One region of the Bacillus cihuensis genome, then DNA from elsewhere that is predicted to be linked to it. Evidence: riboswitches for the same ligand, from Rfam matches in the RefSeq annotation. Region 1 holds a riboswitch; the other holds the start of a gene.
The links. A riboswitch is a leader RNA that binds a small molecule or an ion and turns the genes downstream of it on or off. The one in region 1 is predicted to bind cyclic di-AMP.
Positions count from the first base shown of each region.

Region 1 (9,539 bases):
TTCCCTTATAATATTGACTATAAAGTGAAACTTCCATCGGTGGAGGATGAAAAAACCACTGTTAGAAGTTTCACTTTATCTGTATATGGGTAAAAAATAGTTAAAATCTAATTGAATAATAGTTCTGGGAGGAAGTAAGTATTATAATTAGGTGTATTAATCTTCACTTTTTGTCATTATTCCTCAATATCTTCCAAATTGAGATAGAATAGTAGATAAATAGATTTTACTTTAGCAAGGGGAGCGAATATGACCTATCAAGTTCAATTATTAAAGGGCTTGTTACAGCCTAGAACAAACAGATATCAATTAGAACAAGCAGAAGGAATAACTCGTTTCGGCAGTAGGCTTGTAATATTGTATGTATGCAGTGCTCTTATCTTTCTTTTGGGAGCCAATTTTGGAATAGGATCAGAATCCATGTCAAAAGAAATAACTAAGCTAGGAGAAAGTGAATATGAAACAGGTAAACTTCTAGTGATAGCTGGAAAGTTAGTGGCGAGCATTTTGTATCCAACCTTTTATGTGTTGGTGACTGCAGTTGTTTTTTGGGCCGTTTTAGATATTCCATTTAAAAAAGTTGCAGTTGTACAGATGATTGCCTTTGTATTGCACTTGTTAGAAAAGGTAGTGTATTTACCGTTTCTTTTGTTGATGAACTTAAACCAAAGTGCTAATCCGTTTTCATTAGGAGTGATTAGTCAGTATAGTATCTCTAATGAATATTTTATTCACTTCTTTGGAGAAATCAGTATATTTCAGCTGGCAATTATATGCGTCAACTATTTCTATTTACAAAAGCTTACTGATAAAAATAAATACATCCCACTCATTCTGATTTGTGTGTTTTACTTGGCATCTTATTTTGTAGCAGCGTTTTTGGCTTACATCGATGTTCGTGTGTTTTTATAAGGGAGGCAGTACGGTATGAAAAAATGGAAAGTAGGTACACTAGCTGTGCTTGCTTCGGGTTTCGTTGCTTTGAATCTTTTTTTAATTGAGAAAAAAGATAGTAAGGTGACTCGGACATTATTAGCTCGGAATTGGACTGAAGTTAAGAAAGTCGATATCATAGAAAGATTTGAAACAGATGCGGTGATTAAACCATTAGAAGAGTACAATTATTATTTCAATGATCAAGATAAAGAATTTCAAAAATTTCTTGTAAAGGAAGGAGACGAGGTTACGTCAGGTACACCTTTATTTGAATACATAACGCCTAAACTAGATCAGGTTAAGGACGAGCTTGAAACGGAGAAGAGTCGCTATGAGGGAGAAATAGAGGGGATTGAAGAGTATATTGAAGAGCTATCTAGCTATCAGGAAACCATTCCAGATGCTCCATCTGCTAAAGAAAGAGATGCATTTAAAGAGGCTGGATTTCTCTTAAATGAATATGATTCATCTACATTAATCGTAAGTTCGATTCAACAAGAAATCTATAAACAGGAATTAGAGAAGAAGAAGCTAGAAGAGAAAATCAAAGCTTTTGAAAGTCAATTAAACTATCTGGATGAACATGGCGATACAGCAATGACGGCAAGTGAAACAGAAGGAATTGTGAAGAAGGTCAATAAACAATTAGGCTCTCCAATTGTAACAATTGCTTCAAATACGTTAGCAATTGAAGGTTTTTTTAATGAGCAACAAGTGAAAAAAACAGAACCTGGCATGAAAATTATTGCTAAACAGAAGGATGAAAAAGAGAAAATTAAAGGATTAATATCCGTAATTCAGCCATTTCCAGAAACTGAAGCTTCTGTTGGAACTCGAAGTAAATATGCTTTTCAAGCAACTATGAAAGAAGATCCACAATCTTTAATAATTGGTTCCAAAGTGAGAGTATCTGTGGTGACTGCGGAAGCGAAGGGTGTACCATCTTTGCCGAAAACAGCGATTGATTTAGATAAAAAGCCATCTGTCTACAGATTGAATGGGAACGGTACGGTTACAAAGGAAGTGATCGCAACTGGTCTTGAATTTGCTGGTATTCAGGAAGTGAAAGATGGAATAGAATTGGGGGCTATTATTATAAGTGATGCGAAAAGCTTGCCTTATAACAAGTCTGCATTTATCACGCCCCTTCAAGCTGGAAAAGTAAAAATTTCGGCATATAATGAGCTATCCAAACGTCAAAAACTTCGTTTCATTTTAATAGGTTTGTTAGAAAAATAATTGAACTAAAGTTCAAGCTATTTAAAGTGTATGCCTTTTTGGAGGGTGAAAATAAAATGAAAAAACGTGTGCGTGACTATTCTAGAGTTATTTTCCTTTCCGAAGTATAATAAAAAATATTTACAGTTTAGTGTTTTTAATATAATATTTTATTATAATGTAATTTCCGCTTAATCTTAAAAGAACGGGGGAACCAATTTCGTGGTCCTGTACCGCTTGGGGTGAATTCTTATGAAAGGGCATGTGTTTCCAGGTCCTAACCCGACAGCTAACCTCGTCAGCGTCTTAGAGGGAACAAAATGTTATTTGTTCACGCGAAAAAGACACCTATTGTGTCTTTTTTTATTGTGTGAAAGCTTCTATGTTGTTTCCCTTGCCGAGACACTTGCTTTTTAGCAAAGAATATACAGAAGGTGAGGATGTTAGATGAAAAAAATAAGTTTAGCCGGCCAAATATTAATTGGTCTAATTCTAGGGATTATCGTGGGAGCTATCTTTTATGGTAGTCCAACGATTGCATCTTATTTACAACCGATTGGCGATATATTTCTTCGTTTAATTAAAATGATTGTTGTACCGATTGTTGTAGCAAGTATTATTGTTGCGGTTGCAGGTGTCGGTGATATTAAACAGCTAGGGAAAATTGGCGGTAAGACGATTTTGTACTTTGAAATCGTAACGACAATCGCGATTATAGTAGGTATTATTGCTGCTAATATTATACAGCCAGGCGCTGGCGTGAATATGGGGGAGCTTAACCAAACAGATATCGGCAGTTATGTTGATACAGCAGAGGCAAAGGAAAGCGAATCAATAATCGATACGATTGTGAATATTGTACCAACGAATCCAATTGCTGCAGTTGCTCAAGGTGACATGCTAGCCATTATTTTCTTTTCTCTTGCATTTGGTCTTGGGATTAGTGCGATCGGAGAAAGAGGGAAGCCGGTATTGGCATTCTTTCAAGGAACAGCAGATGCGATGTTCTATGTAACTAACCAAATTATGAAATTTGCTCCTTTCGGCGTGTTTGCCTTGATTGGAGTCACTGTTGCTAAGTTTGGATTACAATCTCTTATACCTCTAGGTAAATTGGTGATTTCCGTATACGGAACAATGATTTTCTTTGTGGTTGTTATTTTGGGAATCATTGCGAAACTAGCTGGTTATAGTCTTTTTAAATTAATAAAACTACTCAAAGAGGAGCTTATATTAGCATTTTCTACAGCAAGCTCTGAAGCCGTACTTCCGAAAATTATGGAAAAGGTTGAAGATGCGGGATGTCCTAAGCATATTGCTTCTTTTGTCATACCGACTGGTTACTCCTTTAACCTTGATGGTTCTACTCTGTATCAAGCGTTAGCTGCAATTTTCATTGCTCAAATGTATGGCATTGATATGAGCATTGCTGATCAAATTTCGTTAATGTTAGTATTAATGGTGACATCTAAAGGTATTGCTGGTGTACCAGGGGTTTCCTTCGTTGTATTATTAGCTACACTAGGTACAGTTGGAATTCCTATCGAAGGGTTGGCATTTATAGCCGGAATCGACCGTATTCTTGATATGGGCCGTACGGTGGTAAATGTTATTGGGAACTCTCTTGCTGCTATTGTTATCTCTAAATGGGAAGGTAACTTCAACCCTGAAAAAGCTTCATAACTTTTGAAAAAAAGACAGCTTAAGGAGTGAAATCCAATAGCTGTCTTTTTGCTATTAAATCTTTTATTTACTCTTCACAATGAGAGCGATCGCCCTCGAAAATAAATTCAGGGATTCCATCGGTAACTTGAATTTTCGTTAAACTGGCATTTCCAATATAGGTTTGGGTAAAAAGCTTATCAAGAGATAATTTTCTTAAATAAGCTGTAAGTATTCTTAGAAAAATTGAATGTGAAACTATCAAAACAGTTTCTGATGGATGGCTAGCAATGATATCCTTATACATCTCTTCAGCACGTTTCCATACATCTGTGAATAGTTCTCCGCTGTTTCGTTCATATAAATGCGGTGTTTCCCAAAAAGCTTTGTATTCAGCAGAAAATTCTTTCTCAATTTCTTCTCTGAGGCGCCCCTCCCAATCGCCAAAGGACATTTCTCGTAATCGATCATCTTTAATAATTGGGACAGTACGTTCACCAGCAATTAACTCAGCTGTCTGGTAGGCTCGTTTGCTTGTACTCGAATAGATCACATCAATTGGAATATCCTGAAGTCTATTCCCTAGTGAAAGTGCATCACGGATACCAGATTCGGTCAATTCTCCATTTCCCCAGCCTTGCATCTTTCCTGTAACATTCCATTCGGTTTGACCATGACGAACTAAATAAATGGTAACCATAATAGTCTCCTTACTTTTTTTAGTATATTTCTCCAATCTATTATTGATAAATTCTCTGAATAAATCAAAAGACATGATCTATACAGTGTAACAATATTGACTATGAGTGGGAATGTATGGGCAGGACAAAGAGTATTATAGTGAATAGTGAAATGGAGGTTATGAATAACTTGGAGGTTTTGTCACATTATTTCAAATGATTTGGTAAAATGATTATAGTGATAATAGATGATAGTTTCGCCAGTTTAAGTTTTATCCCGCATTTATGAACAGTATGCCTGCCACTTCATGACTTTCAGGGAATACAAGTAGGAGATCAACTGCCCGTAAATGCTCAATTGGTGAGAAACAGTGAAACTTACCGTGAGTTACGCAGAGGTCAAGTTTGCTCCCACAGACGATAGACCAAAGGACGCGGTGTACTTAGTCTGTGACTCATTGAACCTTAGTTAATCTTGTTGCTTTATCTACGTTGCGCGGAGGTTTAGCGACACTAGACCGGGACTAACAATCAGTGGGAGATGTGAACTCTGACTCTTTGAAGTTTCAATTTATCATCAGTAACTGTTGCGGAGGGTATTGGTATCATGAAAAATGAGATTAGAGACGTTTTATATATACACCTGCAGCCTGCTGAGCGATTTGCAATTTTCTCTGGCGTGACGTTTCGGGAATTTGTTTACTCTTATGAAGGGCCTTTACCTAACCTTTTATTATTGAAACATGGATACGATGATGGAGAATTTAATAGGAATACACTATTGGATTTTGTTCCGAATGAAGATGTTGAAAAGCTCCTGAAAGATAATGTATATGGGTATGGTGATTTTTGTTGGATTGATTTTGAAGAAGAAGCAGGACTTGATGAATTAAATGGTCAAGAAATTGCCGAACTTTTGTATATTGGTCATTGCAAGACACACTTACGACCACCGTTTTTTGGAAAACTGAATAATCAATTTGTTTATCTCGCGCATGATGACGGATGGTTTAATAAGGTTTATTTTCGAAACCATGATGTGTTAACTCAAGTTTTTGGTAATTTACTTATGCTGAAACTGGAGTCATTACGGCTTGAAAGAAACTGGTTAGGTTTAAAGAAAAAAAGGGAGTATCCAGAAATTCCTTTTGAAGTGCTTCAAAGAATCATCCCGTTAACCTCTGAGGGCGTTGTTTTTTCCTTCCAGGATGTTCAGCATTCTAGGACAAAAATAGAAATTCCAGGTTGGATTATTGGGGACTATATTAATATGGATGATATGATGGACGGATTTAATGACTTGAAAAATAAACGGCCAAAAGCCTTGATTGTTTTACATCGAAAGACTAAAGAATGGAGCGTTATTCTGAACTAAACTATCTTATTTGCAAGTGAACATTTCGTGATTGATGATTTTCATTCTGATAAATGGATAGAGTGAGAATGACCTAGCTTTTGGTCAGTCTCCTTTTTTTTCCGCATTAACGGAAAGTCAAGCCCCTCGTTTATGACTCAGAGGAATCGAAGAAGCATAGGTAGGAGATGAAGAAGTCCCCTCTAGTTATATTCACTTTATGTTAGCTATTTAAGTAAAACATGATAATCCAAGGTGTAGTCCGTGCTATTGCCACATAAGATGTAAGGAATATACGATAGAATTATTGGTATGTTTAGGTAAGTTATCAATCGGCGCTTCTTTTTCGTTTTTAACTGAAGAGTAAGGTGTTACAATAATAAAGTGAAATGAGTGATGGAGGTTTAATGAAAATGAAAACAAAACTTGGACTGCTTTATGGCGGGAAGTCAGCTGAACATGATGTTTCACTACAAACAGCTTTAGCGGTCATTAAAGCATTAGATTTAGAGAAATTTGATATATACCCGATATACATAACGAAAGAAGGGTCTTGGGTAAAGGGACCACAGTTGACCGGACCAGTTGAGAATGTGAAAAGTCTTACATTATCTGCTGAAGCTAGCATGTCACCTTTCGCGATGCAGTCAGCTGGGCAAGTTTCCAAGGAGGATGGAGATGAAGGATTCGACTGTCTATTCCCGCTTCTTCATGGTCCGAATGGAGAAGATGGTACTGTTCAAGGGTTGCTAGAATTATTAAATTTACCTTATGTAGGAAATGGAGTTCTTGCCTCATCTGCAGGCATGGACAAAGTAATCATGAAGAATATTTTTGCTCAAGCAGGTCTCCCTCAAGTTAAATATACGTGGTTTATTCGTTCTGAGTGGGAAAAAGATAAAGCCAGTGCTTATGATAAGATTGAAGCAGAACTAGGCTATCCATGCTTTGTTAAGCCGGCTAACCTTGGATCGAGCGTTGGAATTAGCAAATGTGTCAACAGGGAAGAACTTGAAACAGCGTTTGTTGAGGCATTCCAATTCGATCGGAAAATCATTGTTGAAGAAGGGGTCGTTGCCCGTGAAATTGAACTTGGCGTTCTTGGCAATGATCATCCTAAGTGTTCGGTAGCTGGCGAAATTATTGCGAAAAAAGATTTTTATGATTATAAAGCAAAATATGAAGATGGTGATACTGCGATGGTCATTCCAGCTGATATATCTGAAGATAACTATCAGTCTTTAAATGAAATGGCTATTTCCGCTTTCAAATCACTTGATTGTTCTGGATTAGTTCGCGCTGACTTTTTCTTAACAAAAGAAGGAAAGATGTATATTAATGAAGTAAATACAATGCCTGGCTTTACTCCGTTTAGCATGTTCCCTTTATTATGGAAACATACAGGAGTAGACTATCCTCAATTAATCGAGACATTAGTAAGTTTGGCGCAAGAACGTTATGAAGAAAAGCAGAAGATTAAATATAGCTTTTGATGGACTGCCCAGCAATTTAAAATAAGGCTATGTTAAACCTCGTTGTTGATCTTGGCACTATGTTGATTGGAGCGAAAGGAGTGAGACTCCTGCTTAGAAAAGCGAGCCAAAGGGAGTTCACACAGTCGCACAGCGCCGAGGAGGCTTCCGGACCGCCCGAGGAAAGTGAACGCCCTTCGTTTCAATCATCAGGCAAGTTTAACAGAGCCTAAAATAAAAAGTGGAAAGGGTCTGTCTCATAACAAGGGTCAGACCCTCAATCTCCTATATATCGTTATATGACGTATACATGTCACAATAAAGCTGTATATAGTGAGTGGTGAAAACTCTCTTGGGTTATTCATTTTCCATACTGAACTAGTTTGATATTAAGGGATAAGCCGCAATTTTCTAAAATCCTAGGAGGAACAAGATGTTAAAAAAAACGTTAAAGCAAATCCATGAAATGGTCGGTGGATTGAATAACATTACAGATTTTGAATCTATTATAGCGGCAGGAGTTTCAATTGATTCTAGACATATTGAGCCTAACAACTTGTTCATCCCCCTTCGTGGAGAACAGGTTGATGGACATCAATTTGTAGAAAAAGCCATTTCACAGGGAGCAGCTGCTTCTTTTTGGCAAAAGGATGCGGGAGAGCCACCAGCAGGACTTCCATGTATCATGGTAGAGAATACAGAAAAAGCATTACAAGATTTAGCGAAGGCATATCGAAAGCAACTCAATTGTAAAGTAATTGGCATTACAGGGAGTAATGGAAAAACTACCACGAAAGATATGGTAGCAGCTTTATTGCAAACAATGTACCGCGTTCATAAAACGAGCGGAAACTTTAATAACCATCTTGGACTTCCATTAACTATTTTAGGAATGGATGAAGACACAGAGGTGGCCGTTTTAGAAATGGGTATGAGCAGTCGTGGTGAAATTGAATTTCTTTCCAAACTCGCCGAACCAGACTTGGCTATTATTACGAACATTGGGGAGTCACATTTATTGGATCTTGGTTCAAGAGAAGAAATTGCGAATGCTAAACTCGAGATCGTTGCAGGTCTTAAAGCGGGTGGAACGCTAATTTATCATGGGGATGAACCGTTATTACGGGATCGAATTGAACGGGACTTAACGAATCTCCACGTTGTATCTTTTGGAAGAGAAGACAAAAACGACCTGTATCCAATCTCGATTACTCAAACCGATAATAGTACTTCTTTTGAAATAAATGGGGATTTTAGGGAACCGTATACAATTCCGGTTCTTGGGGTTCATAATGTACAAAATGCGTTAGCCGCCATGCTTGTAGCCAAGCTATTGCGCGTAAATGATACTCATATAAGAAATGGGTTTGAATCGGTCCGATTAACCAACATGAGAATGGAATTGGTTGCAGGAGCAAAAGGGCAGAAAATCATTAATGACGCTTATAATGCAAGTCCAACTTCAATGAAGGCTGCGATTGAGCTGGTAGAAACTCTAGAAGGGTTTCAAAGTAAATACCTAGTCCTTGGTGATATGTTAGAACTGGGAAATCAAGAAAAAGAGTTCCATGTAAATATTGGTAAAATCATTCAGCCAGACAAAATTAATGCAGTCTTTACATATGGTTCACTTGGTCATTTTATAGCTGAAGGAGCTCGTAAATCTTTCCCTGTAGACCGTGTGTTTTCGTATGAAGATAAAACCGCATTAATTACTGATTTAAAAGAGCGTACGTCGCTAAATGATTTAATCTTAGTAAAAGCCTCAAGAGGGATGAAGCTAGAAGAAATCGTTCAAGCTCTACAAAATTAAATAAGGGATTTCTCATAAGGGTCTGACCTCGCACTCTAAATCAGTATGTAAAGAATCATACACGTTTCTTATACTTTATTTAGTTGTTGCGGGGTATGACCCTTCTTTTTGGCCCTTTGATTTAAATGATGAATTGGGTATCTGACGAATAAACTCACTTAAGTTAAGAGTTAACGGGCGTGTTTTAACATGGACAAAGTTATGTATTATTTGGATATTAATGACCTATTTCATTTGAGTTTCAGATTCCTTTATTGCAATAATGACCTGAAAATGGTAACATATTTTATGAGTTTAAATGTCTTTGGAAGGTGAATATGGTATATACTATAATTAATCCAAAGATTATTTATCGTTTCTTTAAGAAACAAATGTTATTTCATTCTTCACTTGGTGAAGATCTT
Region 1 is NZ_AYSD01000028.1:34,552-44,090, reverse strand. Features, by position in the region: gene V179_RS0105200 (hypothetical protein) at 250-912, shown strand; gene V179_RS0105195 (efflux RND transporter periplasmic adaptor subunit) at 928-2,175, shown strand; cyclic di-AMP (ydaO/yuaA leader) riboswitch at 2,333-2,473, shown strand; gene V179_RS0105190 (cation:dicarboxylate symporter family transporter) at 2,602-3,837, shown strand; gene V179_RS0105185 (histidine phosphatase family protein) at 3,905-4,516, opposite strand; gene V179_RS0105180 (hypothetical protein) at 5,104-5,871, shown strand; gene V179_RS0105175 (D-alanine--D-alanine ligase) at 6,264-7,343, shown strand; gene V179_RS0105170 (UDP-N-acetylmuramoyl-tripeptide--D-alanyl-D-alanine ligase) at 7,756-9,135, shown strand.

Region 2 (9,539 bases), on a different contig from region 1:
GTATGTTCGGTTCCTTGTTTCAAATGTTCCTAACAAAATATAGAAGTCAGTTTAATCTGATTATGGCTTTGTTATTAGTGTATAGTGCAGTTACAATTCTTATAGGATAATATAGGGTGCTCAAATTTTTTAAAGGGTTGCTGCGGCAGCTCTTTTTTTTGTTGATCGTTGAAAAGATGTTATAAGTTGAAATTGGGAATATATAGTATAATCAAAGTGGAAGAACTTGTGACGTATAAGAATAACGATTTAATCCTTCGCTATAACAGAAGTTACTTAAAATAAAATACTTTAAAAAAATACAAAGGGGAGGAAAAGATGAAAAAACATTCGTTATGGGGAAAACTATTATTTTGGGGAGGTTATTTATTTTTTATGTTTGGCATTGCTCCTATCACCGGTGCATTTCAGTATTCTACATTTATCCCAGGTCAAGTAACAGCAATCATCTATATTGGAATTGGATTAATAATGGTGTTTTTATCCAATTTTTTAAAAAAAGAGAGAGTTTGATAATAATAGTGTTGTTGTTTCATAACATACAATAGCCCAATTGTGTAAAAAAGCAATCGGAATCTGTTATATACGAGGAGATATTAAATTATGGAATGTAGTAATGCATTAAAAGCTCTTTTATGATTTAGAAGTACAATTGCTAACACCAGAAGTTCGTCAATCGAAAATAGAACTTGATAAGTTATTGGCAGATGATTTTATTGAGTTTACAAGTTCTGGTAAGATGAAAAATAAACAGGATTGCATGGAAGGCCTTGCCACACCACAGATGTATATATTGAATTTTGAGATTAAACGTTTAACATCAGATACAGTGTTAACGATGTATGATTTGAAAGATAAAACGAGAATGAAAGAAAGTTTAAGGAGCTCGGTATGGAAACAGATAAATGGCAGATGGCAGATGGTTTTTCATCAAGGTACGATAAAAAGCTCGGAATGATCAATTTATGAAATACAATTATTTGAAAGATATCGTAAAAAATAAGTGGTTGCGCCATAATGAAAGGATCAGAACTCACATCTACTACACATCGTTTGCATGACACCGCAAATGGTAGATAGCGTGTGAAATCAGCCCTTTATTGGATCAACCACTTATATTTTTATATTAATCAGCTTTACGACTGTTTCGACAATGTCTTCGCGTGAACAGAGCGCTTCTGCCAAGCCATCGTAATGAATAATGTAATCACTAAGAGAACTAGACCTAATACGAATGGATACATAATTCGTATATCATACATCAATCCGGCAAGTGTCGGTCCGAGCACATTGCCAATACTCATGTATGCGTTATTCATTCCCATCGCAAAGCCTTGCTCGTTCCCTGCCATCTTAGAAATCAGTGTGTTTAAGACTGGTCGAAGGATGGAAGTAGAGAGGAAGATGATGAGTGAAATACCAAAGAAAAACGCATAATCTGAAGCAAAGAGAGAAAGTAGAAATCCGATTGCTGTAATGCCGATAAAAATATTTAATACTGTAATTTCTCCAAAGCGACGAACAACTCGATCCACGACAAATAGTTGGACGATAACGCTAACGATACCTGTAGCTGTTATCATCGTGGCAATTTCCTGAGGGGTTGCACTAAATTGATTGTCGAGATATAAACCGATGATCGATTCATAGGCCATTAACCCAAAGCTTAATACGAGTGTAATAATAAGCGGAATGAAATAAGGTTTCTTAGTTGACATGACAATTTGACGAGCCATGGACTCTTCATCAGCCATATTCGTAGCTTGTGCTGTTTCTTTCGTTTCACTTTCTTTTAAAACTAAAATTGAAAATATAACAGAAGCAAGTGACACAAGAGCTGAAATTAAAAAGGGGAACTTTAAACCAAAATCAGCTAAAAATCCACCAATCCCTGGCCCAACGACAATCCCGAGTGACATAGAGGCTGAAACTAAACTATTTCCCTTTGCGCGTTGATCGAATGTCGTAATATCAGCTACATAAGCAAATATAGCCGGGATAAGTAAAGCAGCACCTATTCCACCGACAACACGAGATGCATAAAGCAACCAAATAGAATTAACGGCATAAAAGATAAACATAGACAGAGTCAAACCAGCTAACCCATAGATAATCATCTTTCTACGACCGTATTGATCCGTCCATTTTCCGGCAATTGGTGAAAAAATAAGTTGTGCTCCTGCAAAAATAGCAATCATGAGTCCAGCAGCAACTCCACCTTGATTAATGGATGCTAAGTACGCTGGTAAAATGGGAATAATAATACCGAAGCTTCCGATTGCTATAAACATATTGATCATAAGAACGATCATTTTTTTACGTTGTTCTGTTGACATATATAGCCTCTCTCTCTTTCAATAGTTACTCATACCAACCATTAGCTTGGCATGGTTCATTTTTAGGGACGCTAACTATCGTATAGTTTTTAGTGGATTGTTGTCAATTAGAAAGGATTGTCTAACATGGATAATTTAGTCGGATTATATCATCTGCATATTGGAATTAAGGAGATGAAAAGACTTTTATGGGAATTAGTGGGCTATTATTGGATGAATACAATTTAAATACCGTACAATTTGAGATTCAAGAAAAGGTGGCTTTTCTTGAAAGGGAAGCCACCTAAAAATCATTACCCATTTAACAGTTTTATTTTTTTAGATGGTAAGGCACAGTAGTGATCACTACGTTTCTGCGATAAAGCAAGATTGTACGAATCAGTAAACTTGATTGATTATGAAGAATATTGTGCCAGCCTTTCTTAGGGATAAATTGTGGGATAATGACTGTAACTTGATAATTCGACTCACTTGCTTTATGTTCAACGATATCAATAAATTTGGTCAGTGGCTGAATGATACTTCTGTAATAAGAATGCAGTGTCACAAGTCTAATATCAGGTTGCCACATTTTCCACTTTTCTGCGAATTTCTTTTCATCTTCTCTTTCAAAAGCCACATAAACGGCAATAATCTGTTCTGGCGAGAGAGATTTAGCATAGTTTAATGAGTTCTCTACTACTTGAGTGATGCCAGCAACAGGTACAATCATTACATTGCCTTCAATTGGTACGGAAAGCTCAGAAGTTGCAACCCTAAGTTGGTCACCTACTGCTTCATAATGCTTTTTAATTTGGTAGAAGACGAAAATGATAATAGGTAAAAAAATTAAGACTGGCCATACCTGTGCAAATTTAGTTAAAAAGAACATGAGCATAACAATAAAGCTAATCAGGGCACCAATTGTATTAATCGTTAGTTTTGTGATCCATCCTTTAGGTTTTTCGCGTATCCATTTAACAATCATTCCCGTTTGGGATAATGTAAATGGAATAAATACACCGACAGCGTAAAGTGGGATAAGATGTTCTGTACGTCCTTTAAAAGCAATAATTAAGATGATAGAAGCGAATCCAAGTATCATAATTCCATTCGAATAGCCTAAACGGTCACCTCTAATGGTAAATATTCTTGGGATAAACTTATCTTTAGCAAGATTAACGGCTAATAAAGGGAAAGCAGAATATCCCGTATTGGCTGCAAGGATTAATATCAAAGCAGTAGTACCTTGTATAAAGTAATACATAAAATTTCTGCCAAATGTATCTTCGGCTATTTGAGAGACAACAGTTACTTTCTCGTTAGGAGCAATTCCATAGTAATAAGCTAAGAATATGATTCCTGTAAATAAAACAGCCAGAAATCCCCCCATTGCCATCAGTGTTTTAGCAGCATTATTAGGGGCTGGATTTTTAAAGTTCGGTATAGCATTGGAAATGGCTTCAACCCCTGTTAATGCAGAGCTACCTGATGCGAAAGCTCGTAAGAGGATAAATAAACTAATTCCTGCTACCGGTGTACCGATTGGTGTATGCAAGGCAGGAGAAACTTGCCCCGAAACGATATGGTAAACACCTACTCCAATTAATATCAATACCGCTAAAACAAATAAATAGACTGGATAGGCTAAAATAGAAGCAGATTCGGTTACACCTCGTAAGTTCAAGAGGGTAATAAAGATTACAAAAATAATGGCAATCTCTACATTATAAAAATGTAATGCAGGAAAAGCAGATGTGATGGCATCGGTACCTGCAGACACACTTACTGCCACAGTTAAAATATAGTCCACTAACAAAGAACCGCCCGCTATTAACCCTGGATTCATACCTAAATTTTCCTTCGATACTACATAAGCACCTCCACCGTAAGGATAAGAAAAGATGATTTGTCGATAAGACAAAATCAAAGCCGTTAATAGAATTAATACCCCTATGGCGATAGGAATCGAATACCAAAATGCTGTAGCACCAACTGTGACAAGGACAATCAATATTTGTTCTGGACCATATGCAACCGATGATAATGCGTCGGAAGAAAGGATCGCTAATGCTTTTGTTTTGCTAAGCCTCTGTTCCCCTAATTCAGTTGATTTAAGCGGCCGTCCAATTAAAAACCTCTTTATTGAAGAAATCATTGTTTTCACCACCAAATTGTTATAAACGTATATTTCCCTGTAATTGAAATAATTATCTCGGTGAATAGCAGCGTTTACATAAATAAAATGGGAACATACCTACAAGTCACAGTTGAATAGACCTGTAGACATCAATTTTCTTCTCACAAGTTTCACCTTCCTTCTCAATATTCGCTTACGAGGTTAGCTGTCGGATTTGGACCTTGAGTAGCCCTACCTTAAAAGGATTCACCCCTTGGGTTATGTAACAACCCACAATAACGGTTCCCCCGTACCATATGGCTTCAGCAATTTAGAAATTTGAAACTGGAGATTATCATACTCCCGCGTGTAAAAAAAGTAAATGAAAAAAATGTAAAGTTTATTAAGTACTATAAGGGTAGCTCTCTCTTCAAAATGAATGATATTCCTCCCTGTGTGAACACTACATAATAATATATCAAGATAGTGTGGAGGAATGACATGTTTAAAGAAAATAATCCCTTATTATCAGATGAGTTTTTAAATGAAGTAGTGAGAAAGATTAACCGAGAATTTGGTTTCCCTATAAAGGAAAAAGATGAGGATCTAATAACGAACGATTTGAGTAATAAAATAGAAGAATAGAAGTTGTAAAAAATCCCTAAATATGCAGCTATAATTTCCCTTATGATCTTATGATCTTATGTGTTTCATTCTTTTAGAAAGCGGATTCACAAAGATTATTTTATTTCAGTGTGTCTATTTTTGAGGTGCTTGACCATTTATCGCTATTAAATCTCTTGGAATAGCGGGAAAGATTTAATAGTTTACTTTCGATTAATAATGAAGGGGACCAACTCCACTTTAGATTGTAATTCCTACATTATGTTATATTAATATAAAATTACTTTAACACTAAAAAGCGCTAAAATATAAAAATGCGATTTGATTTTGATGTAATATTAAACAGATATTAATTAGAACAATGGAAAATATAACAAATGAAAGAAAGGTATGAACATCGTGGGGGAAAATCATCAAGATTTAAGTAGGGGCTTATTGCCAAGACATGTCCAGTTTATTGCATTAGCAGGAATGATAGGAACTGGAATATTTATGGGGAGCTCAGATACTTTAAATATGGCAGGTCCAAGTGTTGTAATAGCTTATTTAATAGGGGGACTATTGTTATTTATTGTAATGGCAGCTTTAGGAGAGATGGCTACCGTTTATCCTAATTTAAACGTGCAACATTTAATCAATAAAGCTTTTGGATTTCGTATCTCCTTTATCGTAGGATGGCTCTATTGGATGAACTGGATTATTGTGACCATTGTTGAGTTGTTAGCGTCTGGCAGTTTTTTGAAATATTGGTTTCCATCTGTACCATTATGGCTTTTAAGTTTAATTTGTACGGCCCTAATAGTAGGAATAAACTTGTTTCAAGTAAAATACTACGGAGAACTCGAGTTTTGGTTTGCAGGTATTAAAATCATTGCTTTAGTTGCTTTTATCATTTTGGGTTCTTTAATTCTTCTAGAGATTTTCCCGAGTTCCATTCCAGTTTCACTTTCTAATTATACGGCACATGGCGGGTTTTTCCCGCATGGAATCGGCGGAACATTAAGCGCATTTTTGGTTGTCATGTTTTCCTATGGAGGTGCTGAATTAATTGGTATAGCTGTCACAGAGACTAAAGACACGAAGAAAGTCTTACCGAAAATAATTAAAGGAACCGTATGGCGAGTCATCTTATTTTACATCTTACCCATTCTTATTATTTGTGGCATTATACCTTGGTACAAAGTATCAACAGTAGAAAGTCCTTTCGTCCAGGTATTTAGTATCTCAGGACTTCCAGGAGCTGCCCATGTTATGAATTTCGTACTTTTAACAGCTGTACTGTCTGCTGCAAATTCAGGGATATACGCGACATCAAGAACTTTGTTTTCTATGTCTCAAACTGGGGAAGCCCCTAAGGCATTTTCAAAAACAACCAAAAAGGGAATTCCGCTTAAAGGAATCGTGTTAACTACATTATGCATATTAGTTGGTGTATGTTTATCCTACATGACTCCTGATCAGGTAATAAGCTACCTTATGACGATCCCTGGTTGTACCGTCTTATTATTATGGATAAGTATTTGTTGTGCACAATTGAAGCTTCGTCAACAATACACAGACACACCGTTTTTCCGTGTGAAGTGGTACCCATACACAACGATATTTGCAATCATGGCTTTAACTCTTATCTTTATTGCTTTTATTTTTAATAAACAAAATGTGATTGGTACCACAGTCTGTCTGATAGTTGTGGGGTTACTTTCCATCTTTTCATTTATAAAGAAACAAAACAAGTAAAGCTGACTTCATAAAGTGAAACTTCAATCAGTGGGGGTTTTCTTCATCCCCCACTGGTTGTTAGTTGAACCAATCGGGCTTTTACGGGCAGTTATCCCTCACCTACGCTTCTTCGGTTCCTCTAAGCCTTGAGGTGGGGGTTTTACTGCCCGTTAAAGCGGGATAAAATTAACCGCCCAGGGAATTCAATGAATCCCTGGGCTTTCGCATTTAAAGTCATTTCAAAAAAATTAAAGATGGTGCGAAATATTTCAATCGCAATAGATTAATTTGTTCATTTGCTCAGCATAAACAGTTTTAGGATTTTTAGTTTGTTATACAATGCCTTAAAATTATAGAGTAGCTCTTTCAAGTGAACCGTTTCATATATTGCGATGGGGTAAATGATGTCATTTTTTTAAACACCCTACTAAAATAATTAAGGTCATTGAATCCGACCATAAAAGCAATTTCTGTAATCGATACATTTCCTCTTTGTAGATACAACTTCGCTTCTTCCACCCTTTTTTGGTTGATATAATCGATGATATTCATAGTCGTCTCTGCCTTGAATTTGCGAGAAAGATGCGAAGGATTCACATGTAAAGTAGCAGCGAGATCATGAAGCGTTAAAGGGTTTTCTAGATGTAAATGAATATATTCAACTGCCTTTTTGACGAGGGAGCTATAATTACGTGTTGAAAATGTTTGGACAAGATCACAGTACTCATTTAGCATCACGATGGCCAATTTTTTTAAATGGGGTAGATTCGGTGCTCTTTCAATCAAGATAGCAAATTTTTCTGAAATAGTATGAATATAAATGGGATGGACTCCTCCTCTTTCAGCAGCTTTTCTACACACTGTGTTCATAACTAATGTCATATTCTTGGCCGATCTAATGGGACTTTCAGGGATTCGATCAGAAATATGGATAAGGCTATTACTTTCTTTGACAATCCGAGCGATTTCTTCCTTGTCTCCTCTTGCAATTGCATCCATTAATCTCTTCTCAAATTGATATCTAGCCTCAATCATCGTTTTACTTTCAGTAATATTAGTTTTTAATTTTTCTTTATTGAGTGGTGGGGTGATGATATCTGAGGCGATTAGTTGTGAATCAATATGTTCATGGGTACATATATTAACAAGTAGATCGCCGATGCTAGTAGAGTCCATACTACTAATAACGGTTAACGAAGTATAGAATTCTTCGAGCTGTTTTCGTTCACTAACAGGTAGCTTGTTTTTAGATAAAATATCACTAACAAATCCAATGCTAGGTATACTTGAAATAAACGGGCCTATTAATACTGAACCGTATAATATGCCATTTCTCCAAATACCTGCTGCAATATACTCAAGGCCAAATGAATTTACATAATAATAGTAACTATTTGCTTCATGCTGTCTCATTGTCTCGTTAATTGTAATATACTCATTGTCAAAGTTTTGTAGGACAGCTGGAATGTGGTGATGAATGAGCTGTAATGTTGGATTTCCATCTTGGTCGATTAACTGAACATCCATTTTCGTAATCACGTTTAATATCGTACATTTTTTATTGAAATCTTTAAAAAAAAGTTTGGATTCCTCTGACATATCATAACTGTTCCTTTCATTAGTTATCAAACACTCAAAATAAAGTTATAAATGTGCTAATAGTGTCAAAATAATACGATAATAAATTTTACCCTTATCATATAATGAAGGCAAGCATTCGGGATTATCTAAAAGATGGCTATTGGTTTTGTTGTAAATGTAATCGTTTCCCGATTAAAGTTGGTAATACCAGTTGGAGGAAGACAAATGAGAAAAATACTTAATATGAATCATGAATGGAAATTTATAAAGCAAGATGAAGTACAAGCAATGGACCAAGCTTATAATGATGCGAACTGGGAAGTTGTTCATGTACCTCACACATGGAACGCTATTGATGGAGCAAATGGCTTTGATTTTTATAAAGGGGCTTGTTGGTATCGAAAAGAGTTTATTGTAGATACATTAGCAGAAGGAAACAAAGTATATATTGAATTCAACGGTTCTAACAGTATTACGGATGTCTATGTGAATGGTCAACATATGGGACAACATAAAGGTGGTTATTCTACTTTTAGATTTGATATTAGTGATGTGATTCAATTTGGAATGAAGAACACGCTAGCTGTAAAGGTAGATAATACAGTTGTTGATGATGTCTATCCACAAATGGCCGATTTTACCTTTTACGGTGGAATCTATCGTGATGTAAATTTAGTGATTTCTAATCATATTCACTTTGATGTGATGGACTATGGTTCACAAGGAATCTATATCATTCAAGAAGAAGTAAGCGAAGAAAAAGCTTCATTAACGATTAAATCTAAAGTAGTCAACGATCATAAAGAAGATAAAAAAGTAAGACTATGGATCGATTTAGTAGATGCAGACGGAAAAACCGTAGCTTACGGGGCAAATGAAGTCGTGTTAACTTCAGGCGAAACAAAAGAAGTCGAAGTGCCAGTAGTGATTGATAACCCAACACTATGGAATGGTAGAAAAAATGCGTATATGTATGAAGCGAAAGTATCTTTACAGAGTTTCAACGATACTGTAGATGAACTATCGATTCCTTTCGGTGTAAGATATTTTGAAGTAGATGCTGAGAAAGGGTTCTTCTTAAATGGTGAGCATCTTGCCTTAAATGGCGTTTCAAGACATCAAGATCGCAAAGATATGGGTTGGGCAATAACTGAAAAAGAACATAAAGAAGATATGGAATT
Region 2 is NZ_KI632495.1:2,177,815-2,187,353, reverse strand. Features, by position in the region: gene V179_RS0116220 (LysE family transporter) at 1-110, shown strand, start outside; gene V179_RS0116215 (hypothetical protein) at 319-513, shown strand; gene V179_RS28120 (nuclear transport factor 2 family protein) at 653-958, shown strand; gene V179_RS0116205 (MFS transporter) at 1,137-2,336, opposite strand; gene V179_RS0116195 (APC family permease) at 2,647-4,473, opposite strand; cyclic di-AMP (ydaO/yuaA leader) riboswitch at 4,630-4,773, opposite strand; gene V179_RS30770 (hypothetical protein) at 4,936-5,079, shown strand; gene V179_RS0116185 (amino acid permease) at 5,458-6,795, shown strand; gene V179_RS0116180 (helix-turn-helix domain-containing protein) at 7,144-8,376, opposite strand; gene V179_RS0116175 (glycoside hydrolase family 2 protein) at 8,584-9,539, shown strand, end outside.
Region 2: it holds a riboswitch for cyclic di-AMP, as region 1 does, so the genes downstream of both, V179_RS0116195 (APC family permease) here and V179_RS0105190 (cation:dicarboxylate symporter family transporter) in region 1, are expected to answer to the same signal.